DNA from 2 places in the Bradyrhizobium sp. Bra64 genome. Region 2 is predicted to be linked to the other one. Evidence: riboswitches for the same ligand, from Rfam matches in the RefSeq annotation. Region 2 holds a riboswitch; the other holds the start of a gene.
The links. A riboswitch is a leader RNA that binds a small molecule or an ion and turns the genes downstream of it on or off. The one in region 2 is predicted to bind glycine.
Positions count from the first base shown of each region.

Region 1: linked by a shared signal. The riboswitch ahead of NR187_RS27220 (D-amino acid dehydrogenase) and the one ahead of gcvT (glycine cleavage system aminomethyltransferase GcvT) in region 2 are both predicted to bind glycine.

Region 1 is NZ_JALJRD010000011.1:217,710-225,894, reverse strand. Features, by position in the region: gene NR187_RS27230 (ABC transporter substrate-binding protein) at 1-710, opposite strand, end outside; gene NR187_RS27225 (M20/M25/M40 family metallo-hydrolase) at 981-2,111, shown strand; glycine riboswitch at 2,210-2,313, shown strand; glycine riboswitch at 2,317-2,434, shown strand; gene NR187_RS27220 (D-amino acid dehydrogenase) at 2,503-3,804, shown strand; gene NR187_RS27215 (ABC transporter permease) at 3,986-4,927, shown strand; gene NR187_RS27210 (ABC transporter permease) at 4,947-5,834, shown strand; gene NR187_RS27205 (ABC transporter ATP-binding protein) at 5,849-7,498, shown strand; gene NR187_RS27200 (M81 family metallopeptidase) at 7,712-8,185, shown strand, end outside.
Region 2 is NZ_JALJRD010000011.1:66,844-75,028, reverse strand. Features, by position in the region: gene alaS (alanine--tRNA ligase) at 1-1,011, opposite strand, end outside; glycine riboswitch at 1,267-1,357, shown strand; gene gcvT (glycine cleavage system aminomethyltransferase GcvT) at 1,516-2,664, shown strand; gene gcvH (glycine cleavage system protein GcvH) at 2,675-3,043, shown strand; gene gcvP (aminomethyl-transferring glycine dehydrogenase) at 3,062-5,929, shown strand; gene NR187_RS26450 (hypothetical protein) at 6,028-6,378, opposite strand; gene recA (recombinase RecA) at 6,505-7,593, opposite strand.

The DNA of each region.
Region 1 (8,185 bases), 150 kb from region 2:
CGGTCGACCTTCACGACCTTGCCGCCCGCGGTCCAGCTCGCCGGCTCCTTGCGCGGCACGTAGTCGGTGTTCTTGACGTAGACAGCCTTGACGCCCGGCTGGAATTCGCCCTGGACGAACTTGAACGGGCCGGAGCCGATCTGCTCGGGAATCGGCTTGTCCGGCGGCGTCTCGGCGAGCCGCTTCGGCATCATGAAGGCGACGCGCGAGGACGGCTTGCCGATCGAATCGAGGACCAGGCTGTAGGGCTCCTTGAGCTTCAGCGTGATGGTCTTGGGATCGGTCGCCTCGATGCTCGCAGTGAACTGCATCAACTGCTGGCCCATGCCATCGACGGCGGCCCAGCGCTTGAGCGAAGCGACGCAGTCTTCCGCCGTCACCGGCGCGCCATCATGCCACTTCAGGCCGTCGCGCAGCGTGAATGTGTAGGTGAGCTTGTCGTCGGAGATTTTCCAGTCCGCCATCTGCGGCTGAATCTTGAAGTTCGAGTCGGTCGAGATCAGCGTGTCGTAGACCATGTAGCCATGGTCACGCGTGATGTAGGCGGTGGTGAAGATCGGATCGATGATGCGCAGATCCGAATGCATCACCGCGGTGATGGTCTTGCCGGCCGCGAGCACCGGCGAGGCCAGGGCGGTCGAAAGCGCGACGACCGACAGCGCAAGTTTGGAGGCGAACGCGCGAGGCCTCCGGCGCATTAACTGGAACATGGAAAGTTCTCCTGACGTGAAACTGTTCAAAGGCAGATTATTGGTTGAGCATCCGGCTCGTTCGTTGGGCGAACTAACCTCATGCAATGCCTTTATCTTTTCGAGACTTGCAGACAGCGCCGAGCGCGTCAATCCGGTTTCGCTGCAAGCCCAGGCGGCGCGCGCGCGGGCTCCACAAGGATCGGTTTGGCACTACAACACTCTCCCGCCTGTCCTGCCCGGCACCAATGCAATGCGCGTTCCATCTTCCGAAGCTCGAGAGACATTGAGATGAATCCAGCCAATCTTCCCTTCGATTCCGAAGCGATGCTCCAGGGCCTGCGCGGTTGGGTGGAATGCGAAAGCCCGACCTGGGACGCGAGTGCCGTGAACCGCATGCTCGATCTTGCCGCGCGCCAGATGGCAATCATGGGTGCGACGATCGAGCGCATCGCCGGCCGCGACGGCTTTGGCGGAGTGGTTCGCGCCCGCTTTCCGCATCCCAAGCAGGGCGAGCCGGGCATCCTGATTGCCGGACACATGGACACCGTCCATCCCACCGGCACCATCGAGAAGCTGAAATGGCGGCGCGAGGGCAACAGGTGCTACGGCCCCGGCATTTACGACATGAAAGGCGGCAATTATCTCTCGCTGGAAGCGATCCGGCAGCTGGCAAGTGCTTCGTTCACGACGCCGCTGCCGATCACCGTGCTGTTCACGCCCGACGAGGAGGTCGGCACGCCGTCGACGCGCGACATCATCGAGGCGGAGGCCGCGCGCAACAAATACGTGCTGGTGCCCGAGCCCGGCCGCGCCGACAACGGCGTCACGACTGGACGTTACGCCATCGCGCGGTTCAACCTCGAGGCGACGGGACGGCCGAGCCACGCCGGCGCAACGCTGTCGGCGGGCCGCTCGGCGATCCGCGAGATGGCGCGGCAGATCCTTGCGATCGACGCGATGACGACGGAGGACTGCACTTTCTCGGTCGGCGTTGTGCATGGCGGACAATGGGTCAATTGCGTTGCAACGACCGCTACCGGCGAAGCGCTGTCGATGGCCAAGCGGCAGGCCGATCTCGATCGCGGCGTCGAGAGGATGCTGGCTCTGTCAGGCACGACCAATGATGTCGCCTTCAAGGTGACGCGCGGCGTGACCCGGCCCGTGTGGGAGCCGGATGCGGGCACGATGGCGCTGTATGAAAAAGCACGCGGCATCGCTAAATCGCTCGGCGCCGAGCTGCCGCATGCGAGCTCGGGCGGCGGCTCGGACGGCAACTTTACCGGCGCGATGGGCATCCCGACGCTCGACGGACTCGGCGTGCGCGGCGGCAATGCCCACACGCTGGAAGAGTTCATCGAGGTCGAGAGCCTAGTCGAACGCGGCCGGCTGATGGCGGGTTTGCTGGCGACCCTGGAGTAATAGGTTGGATCAACTTCGCACTGCACAATGCGTTGGCAGTCGCGGTTGAAATTTAGCCTTGTCTATAAATAAGGCGCATCGTACTGCTCGATTGTCCACGCGACGATGCGGGAGAGATCGCAATGAAGGTTTCGGCCTTCTTTGCGGCGCCGACGGAGCAACCGCCCCGGAAACTCTCAGGCAAAAGGACTGTATCGTCAGGACGATCTGGAGAGAGACGGCACGGCCAAGATTGGTCGGGACGTCCACCGAAGGGGATAGTCCGGAGCAAGACCTCGCCTGAGGTCCGCAAAGGATCAAGCTCTCAGGTAACCGTGACAGATGGGGCGCCGCCAACGGCCTTGTGGCCGGCGGTTAGCCGACTCTAACTCACGGGAGCCCCGAACCTGCCATGACCCATATCGCCATCATCGGCGCCGGCATCACCGGCGTAACGACCGCCTATGCCCTGCTCGAACGCGGCTACAAGGTGACGGTGCTCGACAAGCACCGCTACGCCGCGATGGAGACCTCCTTCGCCAACGGCGGACAGCTGTCCGCCAGCAATGCCGAAGTGTGGAATAGCACCGCGACGATCCTCAAAGGCCTGCGCTGGATGTTTCGGCGCGACGCACCGCTGCTGATGAACCCGCGGCCGAACTGGCACAAATATTCGTGGATGAGCGAGTTCGTCGCCAACATCGGCAACTACCGCGCCAACACCATCGAGACCACGCGGCTCGCGATCGAAGCCCGCAAGCATCTGTTCGAGATCGCCACGCGTGAAGGCATCGACTTCGACCTCGAACGTCGCGGCATTCTCCACATCTATCACGACAAGAAGGGTTTTGAATCCGGCCTGCGCGTCAACGCGCTGTTGCAGGAAGGCGGCCTCGATCGCCGCCCGGTCACGCCGGAAGAAATCCGCGCGATCGAGCCGACGCTGCGCAAGGAGTATTATGGCGGCTTCTACACGCCGTCGGACGCGACCGGCGATATCCACAAGTTTACCCGCGGGCTTGCCGAGGCCTGCAAGCGTCGCGGCGCGACCTTCATCCACGAAGCCAATATCGATTCCATCGCCCGGGCCGGCGGAGGCTTTGTCGTCGGCTGGGCAGATCTCTCTGCAAGCGATGCTGCCGCATCCGCACGCGGCATGCTGAACGTGGATGGGGTCGTGGTCTGCGCCGGTGTGGCGAGCCGCCACTTCGCCGCCCTCCTCGACGAGCGCGTCAACGTCTATCCGGTAAAGGGCTACTCGATCACCGTGCAGCTCGACACCGCCGAGAGCCGCAACGCGACGCCGACCGTCAGCCTGCTCGACGAGGCCGCCAAGATCGTCACCAGCCGGCTCGGCGCCGATCGCTTCCGCGTTGCCGGCACCGCCGAATTCAACGACTTCAACCGCGACATTCGCGCCGATCGCGTGCAGCCGCTGGTCGATTGGGTGCGCAGCAACTTCCCCGCCGTCGAAACGTCGCGAGTCATCCCATGGGCCGGGCTGCGCCCGATGATGCCGAACATGATGCCGGTGGTGCGCGCAGGGCGGATGCCGGGTGTGTTCTTCAACACCGGCCACGGCCATCTCGGCTGGACGCTGTCGGCAGCGACCGCGCAGATGATTGCCGGAACCATCGACGGCTGGCGCGGGCTCAACGCGCCGCCCACCATGCCCTCACTTGGGGTTGAGCGCGAGCTGCGTCATGCATCCTGAGTGGTCTCCATCAGGAGCAGGCGGCCCCTTGCGACCGCCCTGCCCTTGGCACACAATTTGCCCCGAAAGGTCGGCATCTCCGGCCGGCTTTCCCAGCCCGAATGACAGGCACGCATGATAGACACGAACGAATCCACGGGCACCTCGGCGCCCCACAAGTTCCTCAGCCGGAGATAGGTGCATGTTAGGTTACCTCATTCGCCGAATCTTCGCCGCCGTCCCCGTCATGGGCGTGGTCGCACTGTTCGTGTTTCTCCTGCTCCGCCTCACCCCCGGCGATCCCGCGGCGATTCTCGCCGGCGACAACGCGACACCGGAACGGCTGGAGCGCATCCGTACCTCGCTCGGCCTCAACGAGCCCCTGATCGTGCAGTTCATCACCTGGGTGAACAAGCTGCTGCACGGCGATCTCGGAACCTCGCTGATCTCCAACCTGCCGGTGGTGAAGATGATCGGCCAGCGTGTCGAGCCGTCGATCTCGATCGCGCTGTCGACCATCATCCTCGCCGTCATCGTCGCCGTTCCCTTAGGTGTGATCGCGGCGTGGAAGCACGGCACCTGGATCGACCGTTTCGTGATGGGTCTCTCGGTGCTCGGCTTCTCGGTCCCGGTGTTCGTGGTCGGCTACGTCCTGATCCAGGTCTTCGCCATCGACCTGCGCTGGGTGCCGGTCCAAGGTTTCAAGAGCATCAGCACCGGCTTTGGTCCGTTCTTCGAGCGCATGATCCTGCCGACCTGCGCGCTCTCCTTCATCTACATCGCGCTGATCGCGCGCATGACGCGCGCGGCGATGCTCGACGTGCTCGGCGAGGACTACGTCCGCACCGCGCGCGCCAAGGGCATCAACGAAGTTGCCGTGATGATGCGCCATGCGCTGCGCAACGCCGCCGTACCCGTGATCACAGTGATCGGCACCGGCTTTGCGCTTCTGATCTCGGGCGTCGTCGTCACCGAGAGCGTGTTCAACATCCCCGGCATCGGCCGCCTCACCGTGGATGCGGTGCTGGCGCGCGACTATCCGGTGATCCAGGCGATGATCCTGCTGACGTCGCTGATCTATGTCGTCGTCAATCTTCTGATCGACGTCGCCTACACCCTGCTCGATCCGCGGATCCGGTACTGAGGCAAGGATAAGCACAAAAATGTCGGTCGATACCCTTCCCCAGCCGTCCATACCGATCACGTCGCCGCTGCGGCCGCGCTTCGGATTCCTCACCTCGACGCCCATCATCGCCACGGCGACGGTCTTGCTCGCGCTGATCGTGCTGGTCTCGATTCTGGCGCCGCTGATCGCGCCGCACGATCCGATCCAGCTCGCGCCGTCGCAACGGCTCAAGCCATCCTCGGCGCAGTTTCTGCTCGGCACCGACGCCTATGGCCGCGACCTGTTGTCCCGTGTCATCTACGGCGGCCGCATCTCGCTGCTGATTGGCGTCGGCTCGGCGATCCTGTCGATCGTCATCGGGCTCGTGATCGGCCTCGTCTCCGGCTTCTTCAAGCTGGTCGATTCCGTCCTGATGCGGATCATGGACGGCCTGATGGCGATGCCGAGCATCCTGCTCGCGATTGCCGTGGTGTCGCTGTCCGGTGCCAGCATCTGGACCGTGCTGATCGCGATCACGATCCCCGAAGTCCCGCGCGTGGCCCGCCTGGTGCGCTCGGTCGTGCTGTCGGCGCGCGAGGAACCCTATGTCGAAGCGGCGATCTCGGTCGGCTCGTCCCTGCCGAAGATCATGTGGCGGCATTTGATGCCGAACACGATCGCGCCTCTGATCGTGCAGGGCAGTTACGTGTGCGCGTCCGCGATCCTCACGGAGGCCATCCTCTCCTTCCTCGGCGCCGGCATCTCGCCGGAGACGCCGACCTGGGGCAACATCATGGCCGAGGGTCGCCAGTACTTCCAGCTCAAGCCGACGCTGATCTTCTGGCCGGGCCTGCTGCTCTCGATCGCCATCCTCAGCATCAATCTGATCGGCGACGCAGCCCGCGACGCACTCGATCCCCGCATGAAGCAGCGGGAGGGCAAGTGATGACCAATCAAGTGATGACCAACCCCATCCTCGACATCAACAATCTCGTCGTCTCCGTCGGCAAGAAGCCGAAGGGCGCGAACATCATCGACGGCATCTCGATCCAGGTGCACGAGCGCGAGACGTTGTGTCTCGTCGGCGAAAGCGGCTCGGGCAAGTCGGTGACCTCGCTCACCACGATGGGACTGCTGCCGAAGGGCACCCTGGTTCCCACCGGCGGCAGCATCAAGCTGGTCGGCGAGGAGCTGCTCACTGCGACCGACCGCCGCCTGCGCCAGCTTCGCGCCACGCAGATGGCGATGATCTTCCAGGAGCCGATGACGGCGCTCAATCCCGTGGTGCCCGTCGGCCGCCAGATCGACGAGGTCCTGCGCGCGCATACCGACCTCGATGCGAGAGCACGGAAGAAGCGCATCCTCGACATGATGGACCAGGTCCGCCTGCCCGAGGTCGAGCGCATCTTCGCCTCCTACCCGCACCGTCTCTCCGGCGGCCAGCGCCAGCGCATCATGATCGCGATGGCGCTCGTGCTGGAGCCGAAGCTTCTCATCGCCGACGAGCCGACCACCGCGCTCGACGTCACCACGCAGAAGCAGATCCTGACCCTGATCCGCGACCTCCAGCGCGATCACGGCACCGCCGTGCTGTTCATCACCCACGACATGGGCGTGGTCGCCGAGATCGCCGACCGCGTCGCGGTGATGCGGCAGGGCCGCCTGGTCGAGACCGGTCCGCTGGAGACCGTGCTGCGCAATCCGACCATGGAATACACCCGCAACCTGCTCTCTGCGGTGCCGAGCCTGGTGCCGCGCGTGGCGCGGCCCGAGACCAAGGAGCCGGTCGTGCTGGAGGCCAACGAGCTCAGCAAGGTCTACAAGGAGCGCGCGTTCTTCGGCAAAGGCCGCGAGGTCGTCGCCGCCGACAAGGTCACGCTGACGCTGCGCAAGGGCCGCACGCTCGGCATCGTCGGCGAAAGCGGCTCGGGCAAGTCGACCGTGGCACGCTGCATCGTCCGCCTAATCGACCCGACCTCCGGCGGCGTGCGCCTGGCCGGCCGCGAGATCGCGGACATCTCGCGCCGCCTGCTCCAGCCGCACCGGCAGAAGATCCAGATCGTGTTCCAGGACCCCTATCGCTCGCTCAACCCGCGCGTCACCGTCGGCGAAAGCATCGCGGAAGGCCCGATCAATTACGGCACCTCGCATGCCGACGCGATGAAGCGCGCCCGCGAGCTGCTCGAGCTCGTCGGCCTGCCCGCGGACGCCGTGGCGCGCTATCCGCACCAGTTCTCCGGCGGCCAGCGCCAGCGCATCGCGATTGCCCGCGCGCTCGCGCTCGATCCGGACGTGCTGGTCGCGGACGAAGCGGTCTCGGCGCTCGACGTCTCCGTGCAGGCACAGGTGCTGGAACTGCTCGACGAGATCCAGACGCGTCTCGGCATCGCCATCCTGTTCATCACCCACGATCTGCGTGTCGCAGCCCAGATCTGCGATGAAGTCGTGGTGATGCAGCACGGCCGCGTCGTCGAGCAGGGCCCGGCCGCCGAAGTGCTGACGCATCCGAAGGAGGCCTACACCAGGGCCCTGCTCGAGGCAGCGCCCGGCCGCAACTGGGACTTTGCGAATTTCCGGCCCGTCGCGGAAGGCGTGGCTGCGACAGCCTAGATCCATCCCTCGTCATTGCGAGCGTAGCGACGCAATCCAGTATCCCTCTGCGGAGACGGTCTGGATTGCCTCGCTACGCTCGCTATGACGGTGATCGCGGCAAGTATTCCCAAAACGGCTTAAGGCCATGCACGGCGCGAGTGCGTCCCACCTTGCTCTCGCCGCAGAGCCAAGGCTAACGTCGCCCGCTTTCAATCGCCTGGACTTGAATTGATGACACGTATCGCCGTCGGCGGCTTCCTGCACGAGACCAACACCTTCGCTCCGACGAAGGCGACTTTCGCGGACTTCCAGCATGGCGGCGGCTGGCCGGCGATGACTGAGGGCGCCGACGTGCTGAAGGTGATGCGGGCCATCAATGTCGGCCTCGCCGGTTTCGTCGACAGTGCAGAAGCCGATGGCTGGGAACTCATCCCGACGATCGCCTGCGGGGCCAGCCCGTCGGCGCATGTCACCAGGGACGCCTTCGAGCGCATCGTCAAGGTCATGGTCGACGGGATCGCCGCCGCCGGCCCGATCGACGCCGTCTATCTCGACCTGCACGGCGCCATGGTCACCGAGCATCTCGACGACGGCGAAGGCGAGATCCTGGCGCGCGTGCGCCGCGTCATCGGCAAGGATGTTCCGCTGGTCGCGAGCCTCGACCTGCACGCCAACGTCACGCCCGAGATGATGGAGCATGCGGAC
Region 2 (8,185 bases):
GGCCTGGCCCATCTCGCGCACCAGCGCCCAGACCAGGCGATGCATCAGCGGCTCCTTGGCGCCGAGCAGCTGCGCATGGCGCATCGCCCGGCGCATGATCCGGCGCAGCACGTAGCCGCGGCCCTCGTTCGAGGGCAGCACGCCGTCGGCGACCAGGAAGGCGGAGGAGCGCAGGTGATCGGCGATGACGCGGAACGAGGCCACGGTCTGCTCGTTCGGCCCGCTGCCGAGCGCGGACGATGTCGCGTCGATCAAATGACGGAACAGGTCGGTCTCGAACACGCTGTCGACGCCCTGCATGATGCAGGCCATGCGCTCCAGCCCCATGCCGGTGTCGATCGAGGGACGCGGCAGCGCCACGCGCTCCTCCTTCGTCACCTGCTCGTACTGCATGAACACCAGATTCCAGAATTCGAGGAAGCGGTCGCCGTCCTCCTCGGGACTGCCCGGCGGTCCGCCCCAGATGTGCTCGCCGCGATCGATGAAGATCTCCGAGCACGGGCCGCACGGCCCGGTGTCGCCCATCGCCCAGAAATTGTCCGAGGTCGGGATGCGGATGATGCGGTCGTCGGAGAAGCCGGCGATCTTCTTCCACAGGCCCGCCGCCTCGTCGTCGGTGTGGTAGACGGTGACGAGCAGCTTGTCCTTCTTGAGCCCGAACTCGGACGTGATCAGCTTCCAGGCCAGCTCGATCGCGCGCTCCTTGAAATAGTCGCCGAACGAGAAATTGCCGAGCATCTCGAAGAAGGTGAGATGGCGCGCGGTGTAGCCGACATTGTCGAGGTCGTTGTGCTTGCCGCCGGCGCGCACGCATTTCTGCGACGTGGTGGCGCGCTGATAGGGCCGCTTCTCGACGCCGGTGAAGACGTTCTTGAACTGCACCATGCCGGCATTGGTGAACATCAACGTCGGATCGTTGCGCGGCACCAATGGCGAGGACGACACGATTTCGTGGCCGTTCTCGGCAAAGAAGTTCAGAAAGGTCGACCTGATCTCGTTGACGCCGCTCATGTTCATCCAATCGGGTGTGCTTGGACCCGCCATACGCCATCCAAACCGCAAGTTTGGGCTGATATCTGCGGGCCAAAGCGCTTTTAGACAAGGCCAGCTTCGCTGTCCAGAAACTGTGCAACCGGATCAGTGGGTTGCCGCAGGCGCGCAATCCCCGTTGCAATCCCGTTGCAATCCCGTTGCAATCCCGTTGAAAGCCGCCGATGCCGCGTTGACAGGCTTGGCCGCCCTGTGGTCTGTACCCATCTGTATCGTACGGCCACGTCGGGAGAGACCGGCTTTAGGCAGCCGGCGCCGAAGGAGCAACCGCCCCGGAAACTCTCAGGCAAAAGGACCGCGTGGCTTTGACGACATCTGGAAAGAGGCGCCGACGGGCGATGACCTTCTAAAGGTCGACCCGGACAGCGTCCGCCGACGGGATAATACTCTCAGGCACAGCGACAGATGGGGCTTCGACTGGTGTCCACGGGAAATCGTTCCCGGGGAACCGCCGAGGGCCCCGTAATGCTTGCGCGTGACGACAAAGAATCCCTGAAACGCACCCCCCTTTACGATCTTCACGTGTCGCTCGGCGGCAAGATGGTGCCGTTCGCGGGCTATGACATGCCCGTGCAGTACCCCGCGGGCGTGCTGAAGGAACACCTCCATACCCGCAGCCAAGCCGGCCTGTTCGACGTCTCCCATATGGGACAGCTCGCGCTACGGCCGAAATCCGGCAGGGTCGAGGACGCCGCCCGCGCGCTGGAACGGCTGGTGCCGCAGGACGTCGTGGCGATCGCGCCGGGGCGTCAGCGCTATGCCCAGTTCACCAATGCGGACGGCGGCCTGCTGGACGATTTGATGGTCGCCAATTTCGGCGATCATCTGTTCCTGGTCGTCAACGCCGCCTGCAAGGAGCAGGACGAGGCGCATCTGCGCGCGAATCTCTCCGGCGACTGCGTCATCGAGCAGCTGGCGGACCGCGCGCTGATCGCGTTGCAGGGTCCGAAGGCGGAATCGGCACTGGCGAAATTGTGTGCAGAGGCGCCGTCCATGAAATTCATGGATGCCGGCCCGCACAAGGTCGCCGGCCTCGACTGTTTCGTCTCGCGCTCCGGCTACACCGGCGAGGACGGGTTCGAGATTTCGGTCCCCGCAGGCGACGCCGAGCGCCTCGCCAGGACGCTGCTGGACAACGCGGATGTGCTGCCGATCGGCTTGGGGGCCCGCGACAGCCTGCGTCTCGAGGCAGGCCTCTGTCTCTACGGCCACGACATCGACACCACGACCACGCCGGTCGAAGCCGCGCTGGAATGGTCGGTGCAGAAGAGCCGCCGCAGCGGCGGCGCGCGCGCCGGCGGCTTTCCCGGTGCCGACAAGATCCTCGCTCATTTCGACAACGGCGCAAGCCGCCGCCGCGTCGGGCTGCGCACCGAGGGCCGCGCGCCGGTGCGCGAGGGCGCGCTGCTGTTTGCGGATGCGGCCTCCAGCGAGCCGATCGGAAAGGTCACCTCCGGCGGCTTCGGCCCGAGCCTGAATGCACCGGTCGCGATGGGCTATGTGCCGACGAGCCTGAGCGCGCTCGATACGAAACTGTTCGCCGAGGTGCGCGGCCAGCGGCTGCCGCTCACCGTCGCCGCCATGCCTTTCGTGAAAAACACCTACAAACGCTGAGGACAAGACAATGACCACGACGCTGTACACCTCCGACCACGAATGGCTCGCGATCGACGGCGACGTCGCCACCGTCGGGATCACCGACTACGCGCAGTCGCAGCTCGGCGACGTCGTGTTCGTCGAGCTGCCCAAGATCGGCCGCACCCTGAAGAAGACCGAAGCCGCCGCCGTCGTGGAATCGGTGAAGGCCGCCTCCGACGTCTACGCGCCAATCTCGGGCGAGGTGCTCGAGACCAACGCCGAGCTCGCGGGCGAGCCGGCGCTGATCAATTCGGATGCTCAGGGCAAGGCCTGGTTCTTCAAGATCAGGATCGCCGACAAGAGCGAGCTCGGCGGCCTCATGGATGAAGCCGCCTACAAGGCACACACGGCTTAAAGAGCGATGGAGCAAGCGATGACCGCGCACCGCAAATCCAACGGCGACGCCGCCGCCACCTTCGTTCGGCGCCACATCGGCCCCTCCGCGCGCGATGTCGCCGCGATGCTGGAGACCGTCGGCGCCAGGACCCTCGACGCGCTGATGGCGGAGACGCTGCCGGCCTCGATCCGGCAGGCCGCGCCGCTCGATCTCGGCAAGCCGCTCAGCGAGACCGAGGCGATCGCGCATATGGGCGAGCTCGCAAGCCAGAACCAGGTCTTCACCTCGCTGATCGGCCAAGGCTATTCCGGCACGATCCTGCCCGCGGTGATCCAGCGCAACATCCTCGAGAACCCGGCCTGGTACACGGCCTACACGCCCTACCAGCCCGAGATCAGCCAGGGCCGGCTGGAGGCGCTGCTCAACTTCCAGACCATGATCTGCGACCTCACCGGGCTCGACGTCGCCAACGCCTCGCTGCTGGATGAGGCGACCGCAGCGGCCGAAGCCATGGCGCTGGCGGAGCGGCACTCGAAGGTCGAGGCAAAGGCCTTCTTCGTCGACAAGGACGTGCATCCGCAGACGCTGGCTGTGATGCGCACCCGCGCGGAGCCCTTGGGCTGGACCCTGGTCGTCGGCGATCCCCTCGCCGATCTCGACAAGGCCGACGTGCTCGGCGCGCTGCTGCAATATCCGGGCTCATCGGGCGCCGTGCGCGACCTCAGGCCCGCGATCGCGGCACTGAAGGCCAAGGGCGCGCTCGCGATCGTTGCCGCCGATCTGCTGGCGCTGACGCTGCTCGCCTCGCCCGGCGAGCTCGGCGCCGACATCGCGATCGGTTCGGCCCAGCGCTTCGGCGTGCCGATGGGTTATGGCGGGCCGCACGCGGCCTACATGGCGGTGCGCGATGCGCTGAAGCGCTCGCTGCCCGGCCGCATCGTCGGCCTCTCCGTCGATTCGCGCGGGATGCCCGCCTATCGCCTCGCGCTGCAGACCCGCGAGCAGCACATCCGCCGCGAGAAGGCGACCTCCAACATCTGCACCGCGCAGGTGCTGCTCGCCGTGATCGCCTCGATGTACGCGGTCTATCACGGCCCCGAGGGCCTGACCCACATTGCGCGAAACGTGCATCGCCGCGCCGCCGTGCTCGCTGCCGGCCTGCGCAAGCTCGGCTTCGCGCCGAGTTGCGACAGCTTCTTCGACACGCTCAGCGTGGATGCCGGCACGAGGCGTGCCGAGATCGTCGCGCGCGCTGCCTCAGAGAAGGTCAATCTCGGCGTCGGCGAAACCGCATTGCGGATCGCGCTCGACGAGACCACCACGCCTGCGACGGTGGAAGCGGTCTGGCGCGCGTTCGGCGGCACGCTTGCTTACGCCGAGTTAGATGCGACCACGCGCGAGGCGCTGCCGGAGGCGCTGAAGCGCACGACCTCCTTCCTCACCCATCCGGTGTTCCACGCGCATCGCTCGGAGACCGAGATGCTGCGCTACATGCGCAAGCTCAGCGACCGTGACCTCGCACTCGACCGCGCGATGATTCCGCTCGGCTCCTGCACGATGAAGCTGAACGCGACCACCGAGATGATGCCGCTGACCTGGCCGGAATTTTCCAGCCTGCACCCGTTTGCCCCGCGCGAGCAGGCCAAGGGTTATCACGCGATGTTCGCACGGCTGGAAAAATGGCTGTGCGACATCACCGGCTATGACGCGATCTCGCTGCAGCCGAATTCGGGCGCGCAGGGCGAATATGCCGGCCTGCTTGCCATCCGCGGCTATCACGCGGCGCGTGGGCAGAGCCATCGCAAGATCTGCCTGATCCCCTCCTCCGCCCACGGCACCAACCCGGCTTCCGCTGCGATGGTCGGCATGGACGTGGTGGTGGTCGCCTGCGAGAAGAACGGCGACGTCGACGTCAACGATCTCCGCGCCAAGGCGGAGAAGCATTCGGCCAATCTCGCCGCGGTGATGATCACCTATCCCTCGACCCATGGCGTGTTCGAGGAGCACATAAGCGAGATCTGCGACATCGTGCATGGCCATGGCGGCCAGGTGTATCTGGACGGCGCCAACCTCAACGCGCAGGTCGGCCTGAGCAGGCCCGGCGATTACGGCGCCGATGTCAGCCATCTCAATCTGCACAAGACCTTCTGCATCCCGCATGGCGGCGGCGGCCCCGGCATGGGCCCGATCGGCGTCAAGGCACACCTCGCGCCTTTCCTGCCCGGCCATCCGGCGATGCAAGCGGACGCTCCGGTCGGTCCGGTCTCGGCTGCACCGTTCGGCTCGGCTTCGATCCTGACCATCTCCTACATCTACATCCTGATGATGGGCGGCGAAGGCTTGAAGCGCGCCACCGAGATCGCGATCCTCAACGCCAACTACATCGCGGCGCGCCTCGATGCGCACTTCCCGGTGCTCTACAAGAACGCCAAGGGCCGCGTCGCACATGAGTGCATCGTCGACCCGCGCGCGCTGAAGAACACGAGTGGCGTCACCGTGGACGACATCGCAAAACGCCTGATCGACTACGGCTTCCACGCGCCCACCATGAGCTTTCCGGTGCCGGGCACGCTGATGATCGAGCCGACCGAATCGGAATCGAAGGCGGAGCTGGATCGCTTCTGCGACGCGATGATCGCGATCCGGAAGGAGATCGCCGAGGTCGAGGCGGGCCGCTTCAAGATCGAGGCCTCGCCGCTGCGCCACGCGCCGCACACCGTGCACGACATCGCCGACGATGCGTGGAATCGCGCCTACACCCGCGCCGAGGGCTGCTTCCCCGCGGGCAGCTCGCGCACCGACAAATATTGGTCGCCGGTCGGCCGCGTCGACAACGTCTATGGCGACCGCAACCTGGTGTGTTCGTGCCCGCCGGTGAGCGATTACGCGGAAGCTGCGGAGTAAGGGATCGTAGGGTGGGTTAGCGCAGCGTGACCCACCACTTCAGCTTCAACGGAGACGAACAGTGGTGGATTACGCCTTCGGCTAATCCACCCTACAATCTAGCCGTCCGGCCAACGCATCAGACTTCCCGATCGTGCCACAAGGCTCTGGCAATGGGTGCTCGCGACGGTGAGCGCCCAGGCTTGGGATTTATCGATGTTGCCCTGCAGATCAGCGAGCGCGCGCGCCTGCCAGTGTGCCCTTTCGCGTCCGAGCGGCAAGGCTTCAGTCTCCGAAACAATTCCCACAAAGGGCAAGATATCGGGATCATCTTCGAGGCGAGCCTTGAAGCTGTGCCTTGCAATTGCCCTGGCACCTTCCACCGGGGACACGCTTCCGGAAAGTATGCCTTTCGCCATCTCAATAATGATCTGGCGAGCAGCAATGACCTCGGATTGATTCCAACTCACGGCGATCCAGGGCTCACTAACTGATCCGGGTATCTCTTGTATCATAAAACGAAACGGGCCCCGAAGACGTCGGCAACTCAACGTCCTCAGCGCCCGCTCCTCGCGAAAAACTCTTCGCGTTAAAGCTTACTCGTCCGCCGGCTCGTCGCCGTCGGCGTCACGCTCGGGGGTGCCGGCCAGAATCTGCTCGGCGATCAGGCCGGAGTTCTGGCGGATCGAGGTCTCGATCTTGGCGGTGATGTCGGGGTTGGCCTTCAGGAACGCCTTGGAGTTCTCGCGGCCCTGGCCGAGACGCTGGCTGTCATAGGAGAACCAGGCGCCGGATTTCTCGACGATGCCGGCCTTGACGCCGAGATCGAGGATCTCGCCCATCTTGGAGACGCCCTCGCCGTACATGATGTCGAATTCGACCTGCTTGAACGGCGGCGCCAGCTTGTTCTTCACCACCTTGACGCGCGTGGTGTTGCCGACCACCTCGTCGCGCTCCTTGATCGCGCCGATGCGGCGGATGTCGAGGCGGACGGAGGCATAGAACTTCAGCGCGTTGCCGCCGGTCGTGGTCTCGGGCGAGCCGTACATCACACCGATCTTCATGCGGATCTGGTTGATGAAGATCACCATGGTGTTGGACTTGTTGATCGAGGCCGTCAGCTTGCGCAGCGCCTGGCTCATCAACCGCGCTTGAAGACCCGGCAGCGCATCGCCCATCTCGCCCTCGAGCTCGGCCTTCGGCACCAGCGCCGCGACCGAATCGACCACCAGAACGTCCACCGCACCCGAGCGCACCAGCGTGTCGCAGATTTCCAGCGCCTGTTCGCCCGTGTCGGGCTGCGAGATCAGAAGCTCGTCGATGTTGACCCCGAGCTTGCGGGCATAGACCGGGTCGAGCGCGTGCTCGGCGTCGATGAAGGCGCAGATGCCGCCCTTCTTCTGCGCTTCCGCCACCGTGTGCAGCGCCAGCGTGGTCTTGCCCGAGGATTCCGGCCCGTAGATTTCCACGACGCGCCCCTTCGGCAGGCCGCCGATCCCGAGCGCGATATCAAGTCCGAGCGAGCCCGAGGAGACCGCCTCGACGTCCATCGAGCGGTCGTTCTTGCCGAGCTTCATCACCGAGCCCTTGCCGAACTGCCGCTCGATCTGGGAGAGCGCGGCGGCCAGAGCTTTACTCTTGTCCATGGAGGATCCTTCGACGATACGCAGGGCAGTGGTGGACATTGGGTCGTGCTCCTTATGGCGAGGATTCGCGTGAGGGACAAAACAATTGGCGCGGCGGCTCGTCGATAAAGGCAATGTACCCCATTTGTTCTAAGTTCGCAATATGTTCTTTTGTGAATCTGGGCGCTGGCCTGTTTCGACCCTCAGTGGCCTGATCTGAATTTGAGAGTGGCCTGATTTGACTGTGTGACAATTGTCACTGTGAGGCTACCCGTCAACCAGCATAGTCCGCTCACATCATACGGCGCAAAGTCGCCATGGCTCGGAGCAGGACAAATGACCAGCAATCATCGCGAGCTTACCACGGAAGAAATGGACGTCGTCACCGGCGCTGGTCTTCTCGACATGCTGCATAGAATTAGAGAAAAGTTGGGATCAGCCTCACAGCTACCGACCAGCGCTTCTTCCAGCCCCCCAAGCGGCAGCACCGCCCATAGCGCTCAGTAAGGACCGCCTCAGTTGGCGGCCTCTTTCATCCGTCTTCGGGATCGAGGCCCTTGCCAAGCCTGGCCTGAAAGCTGAGGCTGCCTGTTTCGATCAGAGCAACTTTTAGGTGTATCGAAAAGCGGAACGCTGCTGGTTGGCGCTGTGG